DNA from 3 places in the Paraclostridium dentum genome. Region 1 is predicted to be linked to each of the others. Evidence: a T-box and tRNA genes for the amino acid it is inferred to sense, from the RefSeq annotation. Region 1 holds a T-box; the other regions hold tRNA genes.

What was found. A T-box is a leader RNA that pairs with one kind of tRNA and senses whether it is charged. The one in region 1 lies ahead of ileS (isoleucine--tRNA ligase), so its partner is inferred to be a tRNA-Ile.
Region 2: it has a tRNA-Ile gene. The T-box ahead of ileS (isoleucine--tRNA ligase) is inferred to sense a tRNA for this amino acid. The anticodon was not compared.
Region 3: it has a tRNA-Ile gene. The T-box ahead of ileS (isoleucine--tRNA ligase) is inferred to sense a tRNA for this amino acid. The anticodon was not compared.

The regions. Positions count from the first base shown of each region.
Region 1 covers NZ_CP183813.1:2,506,349-2,512,139, forward strand. The annotation lists gene ileS (isoleucine--tRNA ligase) at 1-2,670, opposite strand, end outside; T-box leader at 2,723-2,955, opposite strand; gene ACN6I1_RS11640 (DivIVA domain-containing protein) at 3,017-3,526, opposite strand; gene ACN6I1_RS11645 (RNA-binding protein) at 3,538-4,323, opposite strand; gene ACN6I1_RS11650 (YggT family protein) at 4,346-4,597, opposite strand; gene ACN6I1_RS11655 (cell division protein SepF) at 4,620-5,090, opposite strand; gene ACN6I1_RS11660 (YggS family pyridoxal phosphate-dependent enzyme) at 5,119-5,791, opposite strand, start outside.
Region 2 covers NZ_CP183813.1:3,119,084-3,124,874, reverse strand. The annotation lists rRNA gene ACN6I1_RS14930 (16S ribosomal RNA) at 1-407, opposite strand, end outside; gene ACN6I1_RS14925 (hypothetical protein) at 761-1,174, opposite strand; gene ACN6I1_RS14920 (DUF2508 family protein) at 1,201-1,452, opposite strand; tRNA gene ACN6I1_RS14915 (tRNA-Val) at 1,635-1,710, opposite strand; tRNA gene ACN6I1_RS14910 (tRNA-Arg) at 1,724-1,800, opposite strand; tRNA gene ACN6I1_RS14905 (tRNA-Cys) at 1,811-1,884, opposite strand; tRNA gene ACN6I1_RS14900 (tRNA-Lys) at 1,906-1,981, opposite strand; tRNA gene ACN6I1_RS14895 (tRNA-His) at 1,990-2,066, opposite strand; tRNA gene ACN6I1_RS14890 (tRNA-Pro) at 2,073-2,149, opposite strand; tRNA gene ACN6I1_RS14885 (tRNA-Ile) at 2,174-2,250, opposite strand; tRNA gene ACN6I1_RS14880 (tRNA-Met) at 2,260-2,336, opposite strand; tRNA gene ACN6I1_RS14875 (tRNA-Phe) at 2,345-2,420, opposite strand; tRNA gene ACN6I1_RS14870 (tRNA-Ser) at 2,424-2,512, opposite strand; tRNA gene ACN6I1_RS14865 (tRNA-Lys) at 2,515-2,590, opposite strand; tRNA gene ACN6I1_RS14860 (tRNA-Gln) at 2,603-2,678, opposite strand; tRNA gene ACN6I1_RS14855 (tRNA-Arg) at 2,686-2,762, opposite strand; tRNA gene ACN6I1_RS14850 (tRNA-Gly) at 2,776-2,850, opposite strand; tRNA gene ACN6I1_RS14845 (tRNA-Leu) at 2,861-2,944, opposite strand; tRNA gene ACN6I1_RS14840 (tRNA-Tyr) at 2,959-3,043, opposite strand; tRNA gene ACN6I1_RS14835 (tRNA-Thr) at 3,048-3,122, opposite strand; tRNA gene ACN6I1_RS14830 (tRNA-Asn) at 3,127-3,202, opposite strand; tRNA gene ACN6I1_RS14825 (tRNA-Asn) at 3,234-3,309, opposite strand; tRNA gene ACN6I1_RS14820 (tRNA-Asp) at 3,326-3,402, opposite strand; tRNA gene ACN6I1_RS14815 (tRNA-Val) at 3,408-3,483, opposite strand; tRNA gene ACN6I1_RS14810 (tRNA-Gly) at 3,494-3,567, opposite strand; tRNA gene ACN6I1_RS14805 (tRNA-Glu) at 3,577-3,651, opposite strand; tRNA gene ACN6I1_RS14800 (tRNA-Met) at 3,666-3,741, opposite strand; tRNA gene ACN6I1_RS14795 (tRNA-Leu) at 3,756-3,844, opposite strand; tRNA gene ACN6I1_RS14790 (tRNA-Cys) at 3,859-3,932, opposite strand; tRNA gene ACN6I1_RS14785 (tRNA-His) at 3,937-4,013, opposite strand; tRNA gene ACN6I1_RS14780 (tRNA-Pro) at 4,021-4,097, opposite strand; tRNA gene ACN6I1_RS14775 (tRNA-Ile) at 4,130-4,206, opposite strand; tRNA gene ACN6I1_RS14770 (tRNA-Met) at 4,223-4,299, opposite strand; tRNA gene ACN6I1_RS14765 (tRNA-Phe) at 4,308-4,383, opposite strand; tRNA gene ACN6I1_RS14760 (tRNA-Ser) at 4,387-4,475, opposite strand; tRNA gene ACN6I1_RS14755 (tRNA-Lys) at 4,478-4,553, opposite strand; tRNA gene ACN6I1_RS14750 (tRNA-Gln) at 4,566-4,641, opposite strand; tRNA gene ACN6I1_RS14745 (tRNA-Arg) at 4,649-4,725, opposite strand; tRNA gene ACN6I1_RS14740 (tRNA-Leu) at 4,740-4,823, opposite strand; tRNA gene ACN6I1_RS14735 (tRNA-Tyr) at 4,838-4,922, opposite strand; tRNA gene ACN6I1_RS14730 (tRNA-Thr) at 4,927-5,001, opposite strand; tRNA gene ACN6I1_RS14725 (tRNA-Asn) at 5,006-5,081, opposite strand; tRNA gene ACN6I1_RS14720 (tRNA-Asp) at 5,098-5,174, opposite strand; tRNA gene ACN6I1_RS14715 (tRNA-Val) at 5,180-5,255, opposite strand; tRNA gene ACN6I1_RS14710 (tRNA-Gly) at 5,268-5,341, opposite strand; tRNA gene ACN6I1_RS14705 (tRNA-Glu) at 5,351-5,425, opposite strand; tRNA gene ACN6I1_RS14700 (tRNA-Met) at 5,440-5,515, opposite strand; tRNA gene ACN6I1_RS14695 (tRNA-Leu) at 5,530-5,618, opposite strand; rRNA gene rrf (5S ribosomal RNA) at 5,624-5,740, opposite strand.
Region 3 covers NZ_CP183813.1:2,954,121-2,959,911, reverse strand. The annotation lists rRNA gene rrf (5S ribosomal RNA) at 39-155, shown strand; tRNA gene ACN6I1_RS13875 (tRNA-Leu) at 161-249, shown strand; tRNA gene ACN6I1_RS13870 (tRNA-Met) at 264-339, shown strand; tRNA gene ACN6I1_RS13865 (tRNA-Glu) at 354-428, shown strand; tRNA gene ACN6I1_RS13860 (tRNA-Gly) at 438-511, shown strand; tRNA gene ACN6I1_RS13855 (tRNA-Val) at 524-599, shown strand; tRNA gene ACN6I1_RS13850 (tRNA-Asp) at 605-681, shown strand; tRNA gene ACN6I1_RS13845 (tRNA-Asn) at 698-773, shown strand; tRNA gene ACN6I1_RS13840 (tRNA-Thr) at 778-852, shown strand; tRNA gene ACN6I1_RS13835 (tRNA-Tyr) at 857-941, shown strand; tRNA gene ACN6I1_RS13830 (tRNA-Gly) at 951-1,024, shown strand; tRNA gene ACN6I1_RS13825 (tRNA-Arg) at 1,041-1,117, shown strand; tRNA gene ACN6I1_RS13820 (tRNA-Gln) at 1,125-1,200, shown strand; tRNA gene ACN6I1_RS13815 (tRNA-Lys) at 1,213-1,288, shown strand; tRNA gene ACN6I1_RS13810 (tRNA-Ser) at 1,291-1,379, shown strand; tRNA gene ACN6I1_RS13805 (tRNA-Ser) at 1,389-1,480, shown strand; tRNA gene ACN6I1_RS13800 (tRNA-Pro) at 1,489-1,565, shown strand; tRNA gene ACN6I1_RS13795 (tRNA-Ile) at 1,573-1,649, shown strand; tRNA gene ACN6I1_RS13790 (tRNA-Trp) at 1,660-1,735, shown strand; tRNA gene ACN6I1_RS13785 (tRNA-Pro) at 1,765-1,841, shown strand; tRNA gene ACN6I1_RS13780 (tRNA-Ile) at 1,847-1,923, shown strand; tRNA gene ACN6I1_RS13775 (tRNA-Phe) at 1,929-2,004, shown strand; tRNA gene ACN6I1_RS13770 (tRNA-Met) at 2,018-2,094, shown strand; rRNA gene ACN6I1_RS13765 (16S ribosomal RNA) at 2,243-3,744, shown strand; tRNA gene ACN6I1_RS13760 (tRNA-Ala) at 3,868-3,943, shown strand; rRNA gene ACN6I1_RS13755 (23S ribosomal RNA) at 4,098-5,791, shown strand, end outside.

The DNA.
Region 1 (5,791 bases):
TTTATTTAATGCTCCAGCAAAGAATTTCATCTTAGCTCCAAGCACAGGTCCTAAAACTTTGAAGTTTGGTTTTAATGTAAAGTTCATATATTCCCCTAAATCTTTGGCAAATATAACTTCTTTAACATTAAGTTCTTCTTTTATTAAGTCAACAACATCACTTATAGTACCTTCATATTTTCCATCTACTAATACTTTTTGTATAGGTTGACGAACTTTTATTCTAGTAGCTTCTCTTGATGCTCTTCCTAATGTAACTAAGTTTTTAACTAAATCCATTTTTTCTTCTAGATTATTATCTATTAAATCTAAATTAGCTTTAGGATAAGTAGCTAAGTGAACTGAAGTTTCATTAGTTAAGTTTCTATATATTTCTTCTGCTATAAATGGTGTAAATGGAGCTATTAACTTACAAAGTTGTGTTAATATTTCATAAGTTGTATTATAAACTGATTTTTTATCTTCTGTTAATTCAGTTGCCCAGAATCTTCTTCTTGAACGTCTTATATACCAGTTAGATAAATCTTCATTTATAAATTCTTGAACCATTCTAACAGTTTTATTTAATTCAAATATCTCTAAGTTTTCTTCTACTTCTTTCTTTAAGTTGTTAAATTTAGATAATATCCATCTGTCTAATTCTGGTCTATCTTTATATTCAACGAAAAACTCTGATGGATTTATATTATCTGTATTTGCATATAATGTGAAGAAGTTATATACATTTTTCATAGTTCCTAAGAATTTACTTTGAACCTCTTTTAATCCATCTACATCAAATCTTGTTGGAGTCCATGGTGGAGATACATATAATAAATACCATCTTAATGCATCTGCTCCATATTGATCAAATAATTCAAAAGGATTTACTGTGTTTCCTCTTGATTTACTCATTTTCTTACCTTCTTTATCAAGTACCAAGTCATTAACTAAAACTCTCTTATATGGAGCTTTACCTGTAACAAAAGTAGATATAGCAAGTAATGAATAGAACCATCCTCTAGTTTGATCTATACCTTCACAAATAAAATCTGCTGGGAATAATTCATCAAAGTTTTCTTTATTTTCAAATGGGTAGTGATGTTGTGCAAATGGCATAGAACCACTATCAAACCAACAGTCTATAACGTCTGTTACTCTAGTCATAGTTCCTCCACACTTATCACACTTAAAGTGTATGTCATCTACATATGGTCTGTGTAATTCTATAGTTTTTGGATCTATATCTTCTATAGCTTTGTTAGCAAGCTCTTCTCTTGACCCTACAGATTCTTTATGACCACATTCACACTTCCATACGTTTAATGGTGTTCCCCAATATCTACTTCTAGATATAGCCCAGTCATTTAAGTTTTCTAACCAGTTACCAAATCTTCCTTCTCCTACGAAACCTGGATACCATTCAACAGTTTTGTTGTTTGCTATTAATTGATCTTTTAACTTAGTCATTTCTATATACCAGCTTGGTTTTGCATAGTATAAAAGTGGAGTTTGGCATCTCCAGCAGTGAGGATAGTTATGAGCTACCTTTTCTTTGCTGAATAATTTATTTTCTCCGTGTAACCATTTTATAATTTCAACGTCTACACCATCTTCCATTACAAATTTGCCTTCCCATGGAGTAGTTGTAAACTTACCTGCTTCTGAAACTGGTTGTAACACTGGTAAATCGTATTTTCTTCCTAAGTTGTAGTCATCTTCACCAAACGCTGGTGCTGTATGAACTATTCCTGTACCATCTTCTGTTGTTACATAGTCACCTAAAGTAACAAAGAATGCTTTTTTATCTGCTTCAACAAATGGCATTAATTGTTCATATTCAACGTACTCTAAATCTTTACCTTTTAACTCTTCTATAACTTCATAATCTTCGCCTAAAACTTTATTAGCTAAAGCTTTAGCAACATAGTATATTTCGTCATTTTGCTTAACTTTTATATAGTCTATTTCAGCACCTACTGTTAAAGCAACATTTGATGGTAATGTCCAAGGAGTTGTTGTCCATGCTAAGAAATATTCATCAGCATCTTTTCTCTTGAACTTAGCTATTACTGTATTATTTTTTATTTCTTTATATCCTTGTGCAACCTCATGTGATGCAAGACCTGTTCCACATCTTGGACAGTATGGAAGTATTTTATGACCTTCATATACGTATCCTTCTTTGTTGAACTTATCTAATATCCACCATACAGACTCGATATAATTATTATCTAAAGTTATATACGGATTATCTAAGTCTATTTCATAAGCCATTCTTTCAGTCATGTCTCTCCATTGTTTTTCAAATGTGAAAACAGACTCTCTACACTTTTTATTGAATTTGTCTAATCCATAAGCTTCTATTTGTTGCTTATCAGATAAACCTAATTCTTTTTCTACTTGTATTTCTACTGGTAATCCGTGTGTATCCCATCCAGCTTTTCTTTTTACTTGATATCCATTCATAGTTTTATATCTACAAACAGAGTCTTTTAAAGTTCTAGCTATAACATGGTGTATTCCTGGGTTTCCATTTGCAGTTGGAGGCCCTTCATAGAATACAAAACTAGGATCATCTTTTCCTTTTTCTAAAGTTTTTTCTAACATATTTATGTCATTCCAGTAATCAGATACTTTAGCTTCAGCTTCTTTTACAGAAGAATCTACTAACGACTTAAATTTAGCCATTAAAATCCACCTTCCTTTAATTTTATTTTTCACACAAAAAAACCCGTCCCTGGAAAGGGACGAGTTATTACTCGCGTTACCACCCTAATTTTACAAATGTATATGATTACACTACATTTGTAACACTCTTTCAATATAACGGTATTTAACCGGCTCAGCTTAATAGATTAATCGTTCAGCCTGCAGCTTAGGAGTGATCTTCATTTTTATAAATTTATTGGTTCTCAGCTTCTCCAACTCTCTGTGAAATTATCTAAAAACTACTCTCTCCATCATAGCATTTATTATAATATTAGTTTATATGTATGAAATTTTATAATAAATTATTCAAATAGTCAATATATTTTTACTCTAAAGCATCTGATAATTCTTTTTGAAGCTCAGCTATTCTTTGAACTCCATTTTCATCTATATCTGAGAAAATATCATCAACACTTCTAATTTCATCTTCTAATAATGATTTAAATTTATTTCTAAATATCTTGAACTCTTTAACTATAGAATCATATTCTTTTCTTATTTCAATAACTCTATTATTAGCTTGTCCTATTATTTGTCTTGATCTAAGTTCAGCCTCTTCAACTATTATCTTAGCTTTTTTATTTGCAGCACTACATGTATCTTCAGCTGCAGTTTGAGCTGTTATAAGTGTTGCCTTTAATGTTTCTTCTATGTTTTCAAACTTACTTATTTGTTCTTGATACATTCTTATTTTATCTTTTAATTCCAGGTTTTCTCTATATACGTTTTCGAAGTCTTCTTTTATTAGATCTAAAAATTCATCTACTTCATCTTCTCTATATCCACGTATACCTTTTTTAAATTCTTTATTTTCAATATCCACTGGAGTTAGCATGTATTCCCCTCCTATATTATTAATTTTGCTTTTACTTTTGTTTTTCCTTTTTTACTTATATCTCCTATATCGGCTATTATCACTCTACCTTTACCTCTTACTGATATAAGAGCATCCCGTTCTATAGTTTTTGATGTAGATATTATTTTTTCATAATCAACAAAAACTTTTTCTGTATTTATAAGCTTCAAACTTTCTTGTCTAGAAATATTGTATATCCCACTTATCAAGCAATCCAATCTTTGTGATGATACAGTTAATGATATTTCTTTGTATTTAGGTTTGGAATATGCTATATCATCTTCGGGAATTTCCTTTACCTTAACACTATTTCTAGCAACTTTTTCTAAATTCATAATAATAAAATCTGAGATATCTTTACTTACAATAACCTGACAAAAGTTATCATGTATATTTATATCCCCTATTTTTTCTCTTTTTATACCTAGACCCAGTAAAGAACCTAAATAATCTTTATGCTTTATCTCTTTAAATTTAAAATTGCCCTCTATTTGTAACACTTTTATAGGTGATTGTACATCTTCATATTCCATATAATAAGGGAATATAGTAATAACTCTTCTTTCAGCTTCTTCAAAGCCTCCATCAACCCTATATTTTATATCGTCGAAACTATTTAATATTGATATAGAATTTTTTATTTCATAAGGATTTAGAAAATCAGTATACTTAATATCATAGCTTTTGATACAAGAATATGCTTTATCTATTACCTTAAACATCTTATTTTTTAAATCTATATCTTTAATATGATTTGTTAATGATACCTTGTCCATAATTTAACCTACTTCTAATATTTTAAAATATATTTATTATTAACATTCTTAAAAATTGAAGTACAAATAGCGCAATTATTGGAGAAAAATCTATTGGACCTTCAATATATCTAAACATAAAGTTTCTTATAGGCCCTTCTATAGGCTCTGTTAGCATACCTATAATATCATAGATTTTTGACTGTGTAGCTCCTGGAATCCATGACATTAATGCTCTTATTACAATCGCAAATTGAACTATGTCTGTTAAAACTAATAAAGAGTATTCTATCATTTCAATTCTTACTCCTTTTTATTTATTTATTTTGCCATGGAAAAAAAGCTTTACTTTCTAACTCTTTCTTCATGTTAGCATCTATATCTACATTATTAGGTGCTAATATAAATATTGCCTTAGATACTTTTTGTATACTTCCATCTAAAACATATACAGCTCCATTCATAAAGTCAAATATAGATTTACGAGTAACTGCATCATCTAAATTTTCTAAATTAACTATTACAGCTCTTCTTTGTTTTAATTGATCAGCTATAGATGTAACCTCTTCATATTTCTTTGGTTCTACTATGACAACTTTCATTTGTCCTGCTGTATGTATATTTACTATTTTATTGCTTTTAGGTTGAGATATAGATCCAACTCCATTACTTAAATCTTCTGATATCTCTACTTCTTCCTCAATCTCTTCTATCTCTTCATCCATAAACTCGTCTTCTACTTCATCTGTCATCCAATCTTTTATCTTACCTATGAAACCATTTCCCATTATTAACATCCTCCATTATATATATTCATTATTTTTTATTATAGTTTCTTTGTCCAAATATAGAAGTTCCAACTCTAACAAATGTTGCTCCTTCTTCAATAGCTATCTCAAAGTCATTGCTCATCCCCATAGATAGAGCTTCCATAGACACATTATTTATATTTTCATGATCTATTTTGTTAGCTAAATCTTTTAATCCCCTAAATACGGATTTTATTAAATTTTTATCATCTGTATTTGGAGCCATTGTCATAAGCCCCTTAACTCTTATATTTGGATAATTATTTGATATATTTTTTATAAAATCAATAGCATCTTCTTCAAGTATGCCGTGTTTACTTTCTTCCTTAGATATATTGACTTGTATTAAACAATTTATTTGTCTATCTATGCTTTGAGCTCGTTTTTGAATCTCATCACATAATGATAATCTATCTATAGAATGTATCATATATACTTTATCAATTATATATTTTACTTTATTGGTTTGCAAACTTCCAATAAGGTGCCATTTTACTCTATCACCTATTACTTCATATTTTCTAGCTAATTCTTGTGGCTTATTTTCGCCTACGTCAGTTACTCCACATTCTATAGCTTCGTTAACTGCATCTATATCTACAGTCTTTGTTACAGCTATTAATTTAACTTCATCATTACTTCTATCGGAAGTTTTACAAGAATCATTAATTCTTTTTTCT
Region 2 (5,791 bases), 610 kb from region 1:
GAAGGCCTTCATCGCTCACGCGGCGTTGCTGCATCAGGCTTTCGCCCATTGTGCAATATTCCCCACTGCTGCCTCCCGTAGGAGTCTGGACCGTGTCTCAGTTCCAGTGTGGCCGATCACCCTCTCAGGTCGGCTACTGATCGTTGCCTTGGTAAGCCATTACCTTACCAACTAGCTAATCAGACGCGGGTCCATCCTGTACCGCCGGAGCTTTGATACAAAAGCCATGCGACTTTCATATATTATCCCGTATTAGTATACCTTTCGGTATGTTATCCGTGTGTACAGGGCAGGTTACCCACGCGTTACTCACCCGTCCGCCGCTCTCTCCGAAGAGATCGCTCGACTTGCATGTGTTAGGCACGCCGCCAGCGTTCATCCTGAGCCAGGATCAAACTCTCAAATATAATTTAAAAAGTTGTCCATCGCTCAGCTAATCATTATCTGAATATCTGGCTTGGTTGTTTGTGTTTAATTCTTAAAAAAAGAATTTTTATAATTAACCTACTGTTTAATTTTCAAAGTTCATTTTTATTTTGCCCTTTTCTTAAGGACAAGTAATACTATACCATCTTAATTTAACATCGTCAACACTTTTTTAAAATTTAATTTTATTTTTTTATTATTTTTGAGTTTTATGTTGAAATTTACACATAATACAGTGTTTTTAATATTATATTATTTAAATAAAAATAACATAATATTATAATTAAAGTAGTCATTTAAAATCATAGACCACTTTAATTATTAAATTTATGAATTAATCAACTTGACTTAATAATCTTTTAGTTATATCTCTTAGTTTCATTTCTCCAACTTCTTCATGAGTTATTGCCACAACAGCTTTTATTCTATCTTCTGAATTATCCCACTTATATGATCTAACATTAAGAATAGCTCCTTCTGGCATTAATTCTTCTAAATCTACACCGATTTCATCTGCTAAAGTCATATATTCATCAAATAAATCTTCTGTTTCCATTTCACTTAATTCATATTCTTCTTTTATTATTTCATTTAACTCTTCAATATCTACACTAATTTGGAATGCAATAATATCTTCTCTTTTAGATCCTTTGCTTAAATCTTTATCCACTCTAAATGGACTTTCATTCTCTATTAATGATTTAATTTCTTCACTATCTACAATTTCATTACCGAATAATATGTACATATATAATTCTCCTCATCCTGTGTTAATTATTTAGCCAATGATTCAATTAAACACTCTTCCAAAGAATTTTTAATTCCTTTTTCTTTTGCAACCCTTATTAAATATGAGTATTTTGATTTTTTAGCTTCTAAATCATATATAGCTACATCAACTAACTCAGGGTCATTTACAAATTGAAAAAAATTCTCCGCATGTTTAATTTCTAATTGTGCTGCCTTTATTTCTTTTATAATTTTTTTATTCTCTATATCATATTTTAAAGTTTTTTTTCTAGGCATAAAAATTCCTCCAACAAATTTATTATTTACCTAGAATCTTGCCAAAAATAACTTTAGATATACCTATCTATGTCTTTTTAATGTATATATTACATCTTTAATCTTATTTTGACAATAGATAAAGCTTTCCTAAAATTAGCAATAAAAAAACATCTAATTTATTCAAATTAGATGTTTTACACTGGTGGGATTAACAGGGCTCGAACCTGTGACCCCCTGCTTGTAAGGCAGGTGCTCTCCCAGCTGAGCTATAATCCCGTATATTTATTTATGGTGCGCCCAAAGGGACTCGAACCCCTAACCTTCTGATTCGTAGTCAGACACTCTATCCAGTTGAGCTATAGGCGCATTATTATATTGGAGGCGACACCCAGATTCGAACTGGGGATCAAGGAGTTGCAGTCCACTGCCTTACCACTTGGCTATGTCGCCATTTTTCAATATATAAAAAAATGGTGATCCATCCGCGACTCGAACGCGGGACACCCTGATTAAAAGTCAGGTGCTCTACCGACTGAGCTAATGGATCAACTTTTATGGGGTGGATAATGAGAGTCGAACTCACGACCTCCAGAGCCACAATCTGGCGCTCTAACCAACTGAGCTATACCCACCATAATTGGTCGAGGTGGAGGGACTCGAACCCCCGGCCCCATGGTCCCAAACCACGTGCGCTACCAAACTGCGCTACACCTCGAAGTAATTCTTAAAATGATAAAAGTGGTGGACCTTCAGGGACTCGAACCCCGGACCTACCGGTTATGAGCCGGGCGCTCTAACCAACTGAGCTAAAGGTCCACTTTGTATTGGTAGCGGTAACAGGAGTCGAACCTGTGACCTTTCGGGTATGAACCGAACGCTCTAGCCAACTAAGCTATACCGCCACATATTTTGGTGCCCAGAGGCGGAATCGAACCACCGACACGGGGATTTTCAGTCCCCTGCTCTACCGACTGAGCTATCTGGGCATTTGGCGGAGAGGGTGGGATTCGAACCCACGGCCCCTTTCGGAGTCACTGGTTTTCAAGACCAGCTCCTTAAACCACTCGGACACCTCTCCATTGGTGATCCATCCGCGACTCGAACGCGGGACACCCTGATTAAAAGTCAGGTGCTCTACCGACTGAGCTAATGGATCATTTTATTTACTTGGCAGGGGATGCAGGACTCGAACCTACGCATGTAGCAGTCAAAGTGCTATGCCTTACCGACTTGGCGAATCCCCTATGAATGTGGTGAGCGCACAGGGATTCGAACCCCGGACACACGCCTTAGAAGGGCGTTGCTCTATCCAGCTGAGCTATGCACCCACATTATTTTATTTGGAGCGGGAAACGAGATTCGAACTCGCGACTTCAACCTTGGCAAGGTTGCGCTCTACCACTGAACTATTCCCGCATAGTACAATTGGTGCGGATGAAGGGAGTCGAACCCCCACGCCATAGGCGCCAGATCCTAAGTCTGGTGCGTCTGCCAATTCCGCCACATCCGCGCAAATTATTAAGTTGGTGGAGGATGGTGGATTCGAACCACCGAAGTCACTGACAACAGATTTACAGTCTGCCCCCTTTGGCCGCTCGGGAAATCCTCCACGTTGGAGCTAGTGATAGGAATCGAACCTACAACCTGCTGATTACAAGTCAGCTGCTCTACCGTTGAGCCACACTAGCGTATTGGCGGGAATAACAGGACTCGAACCTGTGACCCATTGATTAACAGTCAATTGCTCTACCAACTGAGCCATATTCCCACATTATTAGTTTATTTATTTTTAATTAAGTTGGCGGGAATAACAGGACTCGAACCTGTGACCCATTGATTAACAGTCAATTGCTCTACCAACTGAGCCATATTCCCGCGTATTTAATTATTTTGGCGACCTGGAAGGGACTCGAACCCTCGACCTCCAGCGTGACAGGCTGGCATTCTAACCAGCTGAACTACCAGGCCGCAATTGGTGGGACTAACAGGGCTCGAACCTGTGACCCCCTGCTTGTAAGGCAGGTGCTCTCCCAGCTGAGCTATAGTCCCATATTTATTCTGGAGCGGGTGAAGGGGATCGAACCCTCACAGCCGGCTTGGAAGGCCGGAACTCTACCATTGAGCTACACCCGCATATTTAATTGGTGACCCATAGGGGAATCGAACCCCTGTTACCGCCGTGAAAGGGCGGTGTCTTGACCGCTTGACCAATGGGCCTTATATAATTTTAATGGTTGCGGAGGCAAGACTCGAACTTGCGACCTTCGGGTTATGAGCCCGACGAGCTGCCAACTGCTCCACCCCGCGATGTTTTATTATAATGGTGCCGAAGACCGGAATCGAACCGGTACGAGAGGTAAGTCCCGCAGGATTTTAAGTCCTGTGCGTCTGCCAGTTCCGCCACTTCGGCATTCAATTTTTTTATGGAGGCGACACCCAGATTCGAACTGGGGATCAAGGAGTTGCAGTCCACTGCCTTACCACTTGGCTATGTCGCCTTACTGGGGTGGATAATGAGAGTCGAACTCACGACCTCCAGAGCCACAATCTGGCGCTCTAACCAACTGAGCTATACCCACCATATATTGGTCGAGGTGAAGGGACTCGAACCCCCGGCCCCATGGTCCCAAACCATGTGCGCTACCAAACTGCGCTACACCTCGATATCTAACTAAATAATATTTTAAACAAAAAATGGTGGACCTTCAGGGACTCGAACCCCGGACCTACCGGTTATGAGCCGGGCGCTCTAACCAACTGAGCTAAAGGTCCACATTTGTTTTTATATTGGTAGCGGTAACAGGAGTCGAACCTGTGACCTTTCGGGTATGAACCGAACGCTCTAGCCAACTAAGCTATACCGCCACATATTTTGGTGCCCAGAGGCGGAATCGAACCACCGACACGGGGATTTTCAGTCCCCTGCTCTACCGACTGAGCTATCTGGGCATTTGGCGGAGAGGGTGGGATTCGAACCCACGGCCCCTTTCGGAGTCACTGGTTTTCAAGACCAGCTCCTTAAACCACTCGGACACCTCTCCATTGGTGATCCATCCGCGACTCGAACGCGGGACACCCTGATTAAAAGTCAGGTGCTCTACCGACTGAGCTAATGGATCATTTTATTTACTTGGCAGGGGATGCAGGACTCGAACCTACGCATGTAGCAGTCAAAGTGCTATGCCTTACCGACTTGGCGAATCCCCTATGAATGTGGTGAGCGCACAGGGATTCGAACCCCGGACACACGCCTTAGAAGGGCGTTGCTCTATCCAGCTGAGCTATGCACCCACATTATTTAAATTTGGTGCGGATGAAGGGAGTCGAACCCCCACGCCATAGGCGCCAGATCCTAAGTCTGGTGCGTCTGCCAATTCCGCCACATCCGCGCAAATTATTAAGTTGGTGGAGGATGGTGGATTCGAACCACCGAAGTCACTGACAACAGATTTACAGTCTGCCCCCTTTGGCCGCTCGGGAAATCCTCCACGTTGGAGCTAGTGATAGGAATCGAACCTACAACCTGCTGATTACAAGTCAGCTGCTCTACCGTTGAGCCACACTAGCATATTGGCGGGAATAACAGGACTCGAACCTGTGACCCATTGATTAACAGTCAATTGCTCTACCAACTGAGCCATATTCCCACATATTTGATTATTTTGGCGACCTGGAAGGGACTCGAACCCTCGACCTCCAGCGTGACAGGCTGGCATTCTAACCAGCTGAACTACCAGGCCGCAATTGGTGGGACTAACAGGGCTCGAACCTGTGACCCCCTGCTTGTAAGGCAGGTGCTCTCCCAGCTGAGCTATAGTCCCATATGTTTATTCTGGAGCGGGTGAAGGGGATCGAACCCTCACAGCCGGCTTGGAAGGCCGGAACTCTACCATTGAGCTACACCCGCATATTTAATTGGTGACCCATAGGGGAATCGAACCCCTGTTACCGCCGTGAAAGGGCGGTGTCTTGACCGCTTGACCAATGGGCCTTATATAATTTTAATGGTTGCGGAGGCAAGACTCGAACTTGCGACCTTCGGGTTATGAGCCCGACGAGCTGCCAACTGCTCCACCCCGCGATGTTTTGTTAAAATGGTGCCGAAGACCGGAATCGAACCGGTACGAGAGGTAAGTCCCGCAGGATTTTAAGTCCTGTGCGTCTGCCAGTTCCGCCACTTCGGCACATCACCTAGCTACGTCCTACTCTCCCAGGCAGCTTCCCACCAAGTACCATCGGCGCTAAAGAGCTTAACTTCTGTGTTCGGAATGGGAACAGGTGTATCCTCTTTGCTATAGTAACTAGATTATGTTCTTGTCTTTTGGACAAGTATTATATTAACATTTTTTAATAAAAA
Region 3 (5,791 bases), 450 kb from region 1:
ATGTTAATATAATACTTGTTCAAAACAGAACAACATAATCTAGTTATTATAGCAAAGAGGATACACCTGTTCCCATTCCGAACACAGAAGTTAAGCTCTTTAGCGCCGATGGTACTTGGTGGGAAGCTGCCTGGGAGAGTAGGACGTAGCTAGGTGATGTGCCGAAGTGGCGGAACTGGCAGACGCACAGGACTTAAAATCCTGCGGGACTTACCTCTCGTACCGGTTCGATTCCGGTCTTCGGCACCATTTTAATAAAACATCGCGGGGTGGAGCAGTTGGCAGCTCGTCGGGCTCATAACCCGAAGGTCGCAAGTTCGAGTCTTGCCTCCGCAACCATTAAAATTATATAAGGCCCATTGGTCAAGCGGTCAAGACACCGCCCTTTCACGGCGGTAACAGGGGTTCGATTCCCCTATGGGTCACCAATTAAATATGCGGGTGTAGCTCAATGGTAGAGTTCCGGCCTTCCAAGCCGGCTGTGAGGGTTCGATCCCCTTCACCCGCTCCAGAATAAACACATGGGACTATAGCTCAGCTGGGAGAGCACCTGCCTTACAAGCAGGGGGTCACAGGTTCGAGCCCTGTTAGTCCCACCAATTGCGGCCTGGTAGTTCAGCTGGTTAGAATGCCAGCCTGTCACGCTGGAGGTCGAGGGTTCGAGTCCCTTCCAGGTCGCCAAAATAATTAAATACGCGGGAATATGGCTCAGTTGGTAGAGCAATTGACTGTTAATCAATGGGTCACAGGTTCGAGTCCTGTTATTCCCGCCAATATGCTAGTGTGGCTCAACGGTAGAGCAGCTGACTTGTAATCAGCAGGTTGTAGGTTCGATTCCTATCACTAGCTCCAACGTGGAGGATTTCCCGAGCGGCCAAAGGGGGCAGACTGTAAATCTGTTATCGACGATTTCGGTGGTTCGAATCCACCATCCTCCACCAATTAAATATGCGGGTGTAGCTCAATGGTAGAGTTCCGGCCTTCCAAGCCGGCTGTGAGGGTTCGATCCCCTTCACCCGCTCCAGAATAACATATAATGTGGGTGCATAGCTCAGCTGGATAGAGCAACGCCCTTCTAAGGCGTGTGTCCGGGGTTCGAATCCCTGTGCGCTCACCACATTCATAGGGGATTCGCCAAGTCGGTAAGGCATAGCACTTTGACTGCTACATGCGTAGGTTCGAGTCCTGCATCCCCTGCCAAGTAAATAAAATGATCCATTAGCTCAGTCGGTAGAGCACCTGACTTTTAATCAGGGTGTCCCGCGTTCGAGTCGCGGATGGATCACCAATGGAGAGGTGTCCGAGTGGTTTAAGGAGCTGGTCTTGAAAACCAGTGACTCCGAAAGGGGCCGTGGGTTCGAATCCCACCCTCTCCGCCAAATTAATATGGAGAAGTACTCAAGTGGCTCAAGAGGATCCCCTGCTAAGGGATTAGGCTGGGTTAACCGGTGCGAGGGTTCGAATCCCTCCTTCTCCGCCAGTGATTGTCGAGGTGTAGCGCAGTTTGGTAGCGCACGTGGTTTGGGACCATGGGGCCGGGGGTTCGAGTCCCTCCACCTCGACCAATAAAGTGGACCTTTAGCTCAGTTGGTTAGAGCGCCCGGCTCATAACCGGTAGGTCCGGGGTTCGAGTCCCTGAAGGTCCACCAAAAAATGCATAGGGGTGTAGCTCAGTTGGTAGAGCGTCGGTCTCCAAAACCGTGCGCCGGGGGTTCGAGTCCCTCCACCCCTGCCACTAAAACAATTATATAAATAAGATTATATCGAGGTGTAGCGCAGTTTGGTAGCGCACGTGGTTTGGGACCATGGGGCCGGGGGTTCGAGTCCCTCCACCTCGACCAATTGGGGGCCTATAGCTCAGGTGGTTAGAGCGCACGCCTGATAAGCGTGAGGTCGCTGGTTCGAGTCCAGCTAGGCCCACCAGAAATGCCCAGATAGCTCAGTCGGTAGAGCAGGGGACTGAAAATCCCCGTGTCGGTGGTTCGATTCCGCCTCTGGGCACCATTTATATAACTGTGGCGGTATAGCTTAGTTGGCTAGAGCGTTCGGTTCATACCCGAAAGGTCACAGGTTCGACTCCTGTTACCGCTACCATCTAAGAAATATACTTAAACATATTTAAGAACTTTGAAAATTAAACAGTAGGTTAATTATATAAATTCTTTTTAAAAGAATTAAACACAAACAACCAAGCCAGATATTCAGATAATGATTAGCTGAGCGATGGACAACTTTTTAAATTATATTTGAGAGTTTGATCCTGGCTCAGGATGAACGCTGGCGGCGTGCCTAACACATGCAAGTCGAGCGATCTCTTCGGAGAGAGCGGCGGACGGGTGAGTAACGCGTGGGTAACCTGCCCTGTACACACGGATAACATACCGAAAGGTATACTAATACGGGATAATATATGAAAGTCGCATGGCTTTTGTATCAAAGCTCCGGCGGTACAGGATGGACCCGCGTCTGATTAGCTAGTTGGTAAGGTAATGGCTTACCAAGGCAACGATCAGTAGCCGACCTGAGAGGGTGATCGGCCACACTGGAACTGAGACACGGTCCAGACTCCTACGGGAGGCAGCAGTGGGGAATATTGCACAATGGGCGAAAGCCTGATGCAGCAACGCCGCGTGAGCGATGAAGGCCTTCGGGTCGTAAAGCTCTGTCCTCAAGGAAGATAATGACGGTACTTGAGGAGGAAGCCCCGGCTAACTACGTGCCAGCAGCCGCGGTAATACGTAGGGGGCTAGCGTTATCCGGAATTACTGGGCGTAAAGGGTGCGTAGGTGGTTTTTTAAGTCAGAAGTGAAAGGCTACGGCTCAACCGTAGTAAGCTTTTGAAACTAGAGAACTTGAGTGCAGGAGAGGAGAGTAGAATTCCTAGTGTAGCGGTGAAATGCGTAGATATTAGGAGGAATACCAGTAGCGAAGGCGGCTCTCTGGACTGTAACTGACACTGAGGCACGAAAGCGTGGGGAGCAAACAGGATTAGATACCCTGGTAGTCCACGCCGTAAACGATGAGTACTAGGTGTCGGGGGTTACCCCCCTCGGTGCCGCAGCTAACGCATTAAGTACTCCGCCTGGGAAGTACGCTCGCAAGAGTGAAACTCAAAGGAATTGACGGGGACCCGCACAAGTAGCGGAGCATGTGGTTTAATTCGAAGCAACGCGAAGAACCTTACCTAAGCTTGACATCCCACTGACCTCTCCCTAATCGGAGATTTCCCTTCGGGGACAGTGGTGACAGGTGGTGCATGGTTGTCGTCAGCTCGTGTCGTGAGATGTTGGGTTAAGTCCCGCAACGAGCGCAACCCTTGCCTTTAGTTGCCAGCATTAAGTTGGGCACTCTAGAGGGACTGCCGAGGATAACTCGGAGGAAGGTGGGGATGACGTCAAATCATCATGCCCCTTATGCTTAGGGCTACACACGTGCTACAATGGGTGGTACAGAGGGTTGCCAAGCCGCGAGGTGGAGCTAATCCCTTAAAGCCATTCTCAGTTCGGATTGTAGGCTGAAACTCGCCTACATGAAGCTGGAGTTACTAGTAATCGCAGATCAGAATGCTGCGGTGAATGCGTTCCCGGGTCTTGTACACACCGCCCGTCACACCATGGAAGTTGGGGGCGCCCGAAGCCGGTTAGCTAACCTTTTAGGAAGCGGCCGTCGAAGGTGAAACCAATGACTGGGGTGAAGTCGTAACAAGGTAGCCGTATCGGAAGGTGCGGCTGGATCACCTCCTTTCTAAGGAGTAATTACCTACTGTTTAATTTTGAGAGTTTTTCAATTTTTTTTTGGAAAAATTTCAAAAAATATTGACGAAATTATATTAAAATGGTAATATATTTTTGTCGAAAAAGCGAATATGGGGGTGTAGCTCAGCTGGGAGAGCACTTGCCTTGCACGCAAGGGGTCAGGAGTTCGATCCTCCTCATCTCCACCATATTGAACTTTTAGCAACGGGATATGAGCTATATTAGCGAATAGACGTTGGCGATGTATTTTAGTACTTTGAAAACTGCATAACATTTAGTGATGATTAAATAAACCAATTATAAGAGAAGAAAACTCTTTAAAAAATAACACTTTTAATAACTGGTCAAGTTATTAAGGGCGCAGGGCGGATGCCTTGGCACTAAGAGCCGATGAAGGACGCGATAAGCTGCGATAAGCTTCGGGGAGTTGCACGTAAACTTTGATCCGAAGATTTCCGAATGAGGAAACTCACTTAGAGTAATGTCTAAGTATCATTAAGTGAATACATAGCTTAGTGAGGGGAACCCGGGGAACTGAAACATCTAAGTACCCGGAGGAAAAGAAAGAAATTCGATTCCGTAAGTAGCGGCGAGCGAACGCGGAATAGCCCAAACCAGTGAAGTTTTCTTCGCTGGGGTTGCGGACACATCATCAACAAAGAGGTATCGTAAACGAAGAGAGTTGGAAAGCTCCGCTATAAAGTGTAATAGCCACGTAGTTGAAACGAGAAGACTTTAGATGTGATCCAGAGTACCACGGGACACGTGAAACCCTGTGGGAAGCAGGAGGGACCATCCTCCAAGGCTAAATACTACTTAGTGACCGATAGCGCATAGTACCGTGAGGGAAAGGTGAAAAGAACCCCGGGAGGGGAGTGAAATAGAACCTGAAACCCTGCGCTTACAAGCTGTGGAAGCACTTTATATGTGTGACCGCGTACTTTTTGTAGAACGGGCCAACGAGTTACGATAGTAAGCTAGGTTAAGTACTTAAGGTATGGAGCCGTAGTGAAAGCGAGTCTTAAATGGGCGTTAAGTTTGCTGTCGTAGACCCGAAACCGAGCGACCTATCCATGAGCAGGATGAAGCGAAAGTAAAATTTCGTGGAGGTCCGAACCCACGAGCGTTGAAAAGCTCGGGGATGACTTGTGGATAGCGGTGAAATTCCAATCGAGCTCGGAGATAGCTGGTTCTCCCCGAAATAGCTTTAGGGCTAGCCTCAAGGTTGAGAAATACGGAGGTAGAGCACTGAATATCCTAGGGGGCATTGCGCTTACCGAAGATTATCAAACTCCGAATGCCGTTATTTTATACTTGGGAGTCAGACTGTGGGTAATAAGATTCATAGTCGAGAGGGCAACAGCCCAGATCGTCAGCTAAGGTCCCTAAATGTAAGTTAAGTGGTAAAGGATGTGGGATTGCATAGACAACCAGGATGTTGGCTTAGAAGCAGCCACTCATTTAAAGAGTGCGTAATAGCTCACTGGTCGAGTGATCCTGCGCCGAAGATTACCGGGGCTAAAACTTACTACCGAAGCTACGATATCATTTATGATAGGTAGGGGAGCTTCCTATGCAGGCTGAAGCATGACCGTAAGGACGTGTGGACAGTATAGGAGTGAGAATGTTGGCATGAGTAGCGAGACGTGGGTGAGAATCCCACGGGCCGTAAACCCAAGGTTTCCAGGGGAAGGTTCGTCCGCCCTGGGTTAGTCGGGACCTAAGCCGAGGCCGAAAGGCGTAGGTGATGGACAACAGGTTGAGATTCCTGTACCACCGATAATCGTTTGAGAGATGGAATGACACAGTAGGATAAGCTAACCACACTGTTGGTTATGTGTGGCTAAGTACTGAGGCAGTCAAGGCAGGCAAATCCGCCATGATAATGCTGGGGTACGATGGGGAGCGAAATTAAGTAGCGAAGTAGCTGATTTCACACTGTCGAGAAAAGTTTCTATCGAGATTAAAGGTGCCCGTACCGCAAACCGACACAGGTGGGTGAGGAGAGTATCCTAAGGCCAGCGAGAGAACTGTTG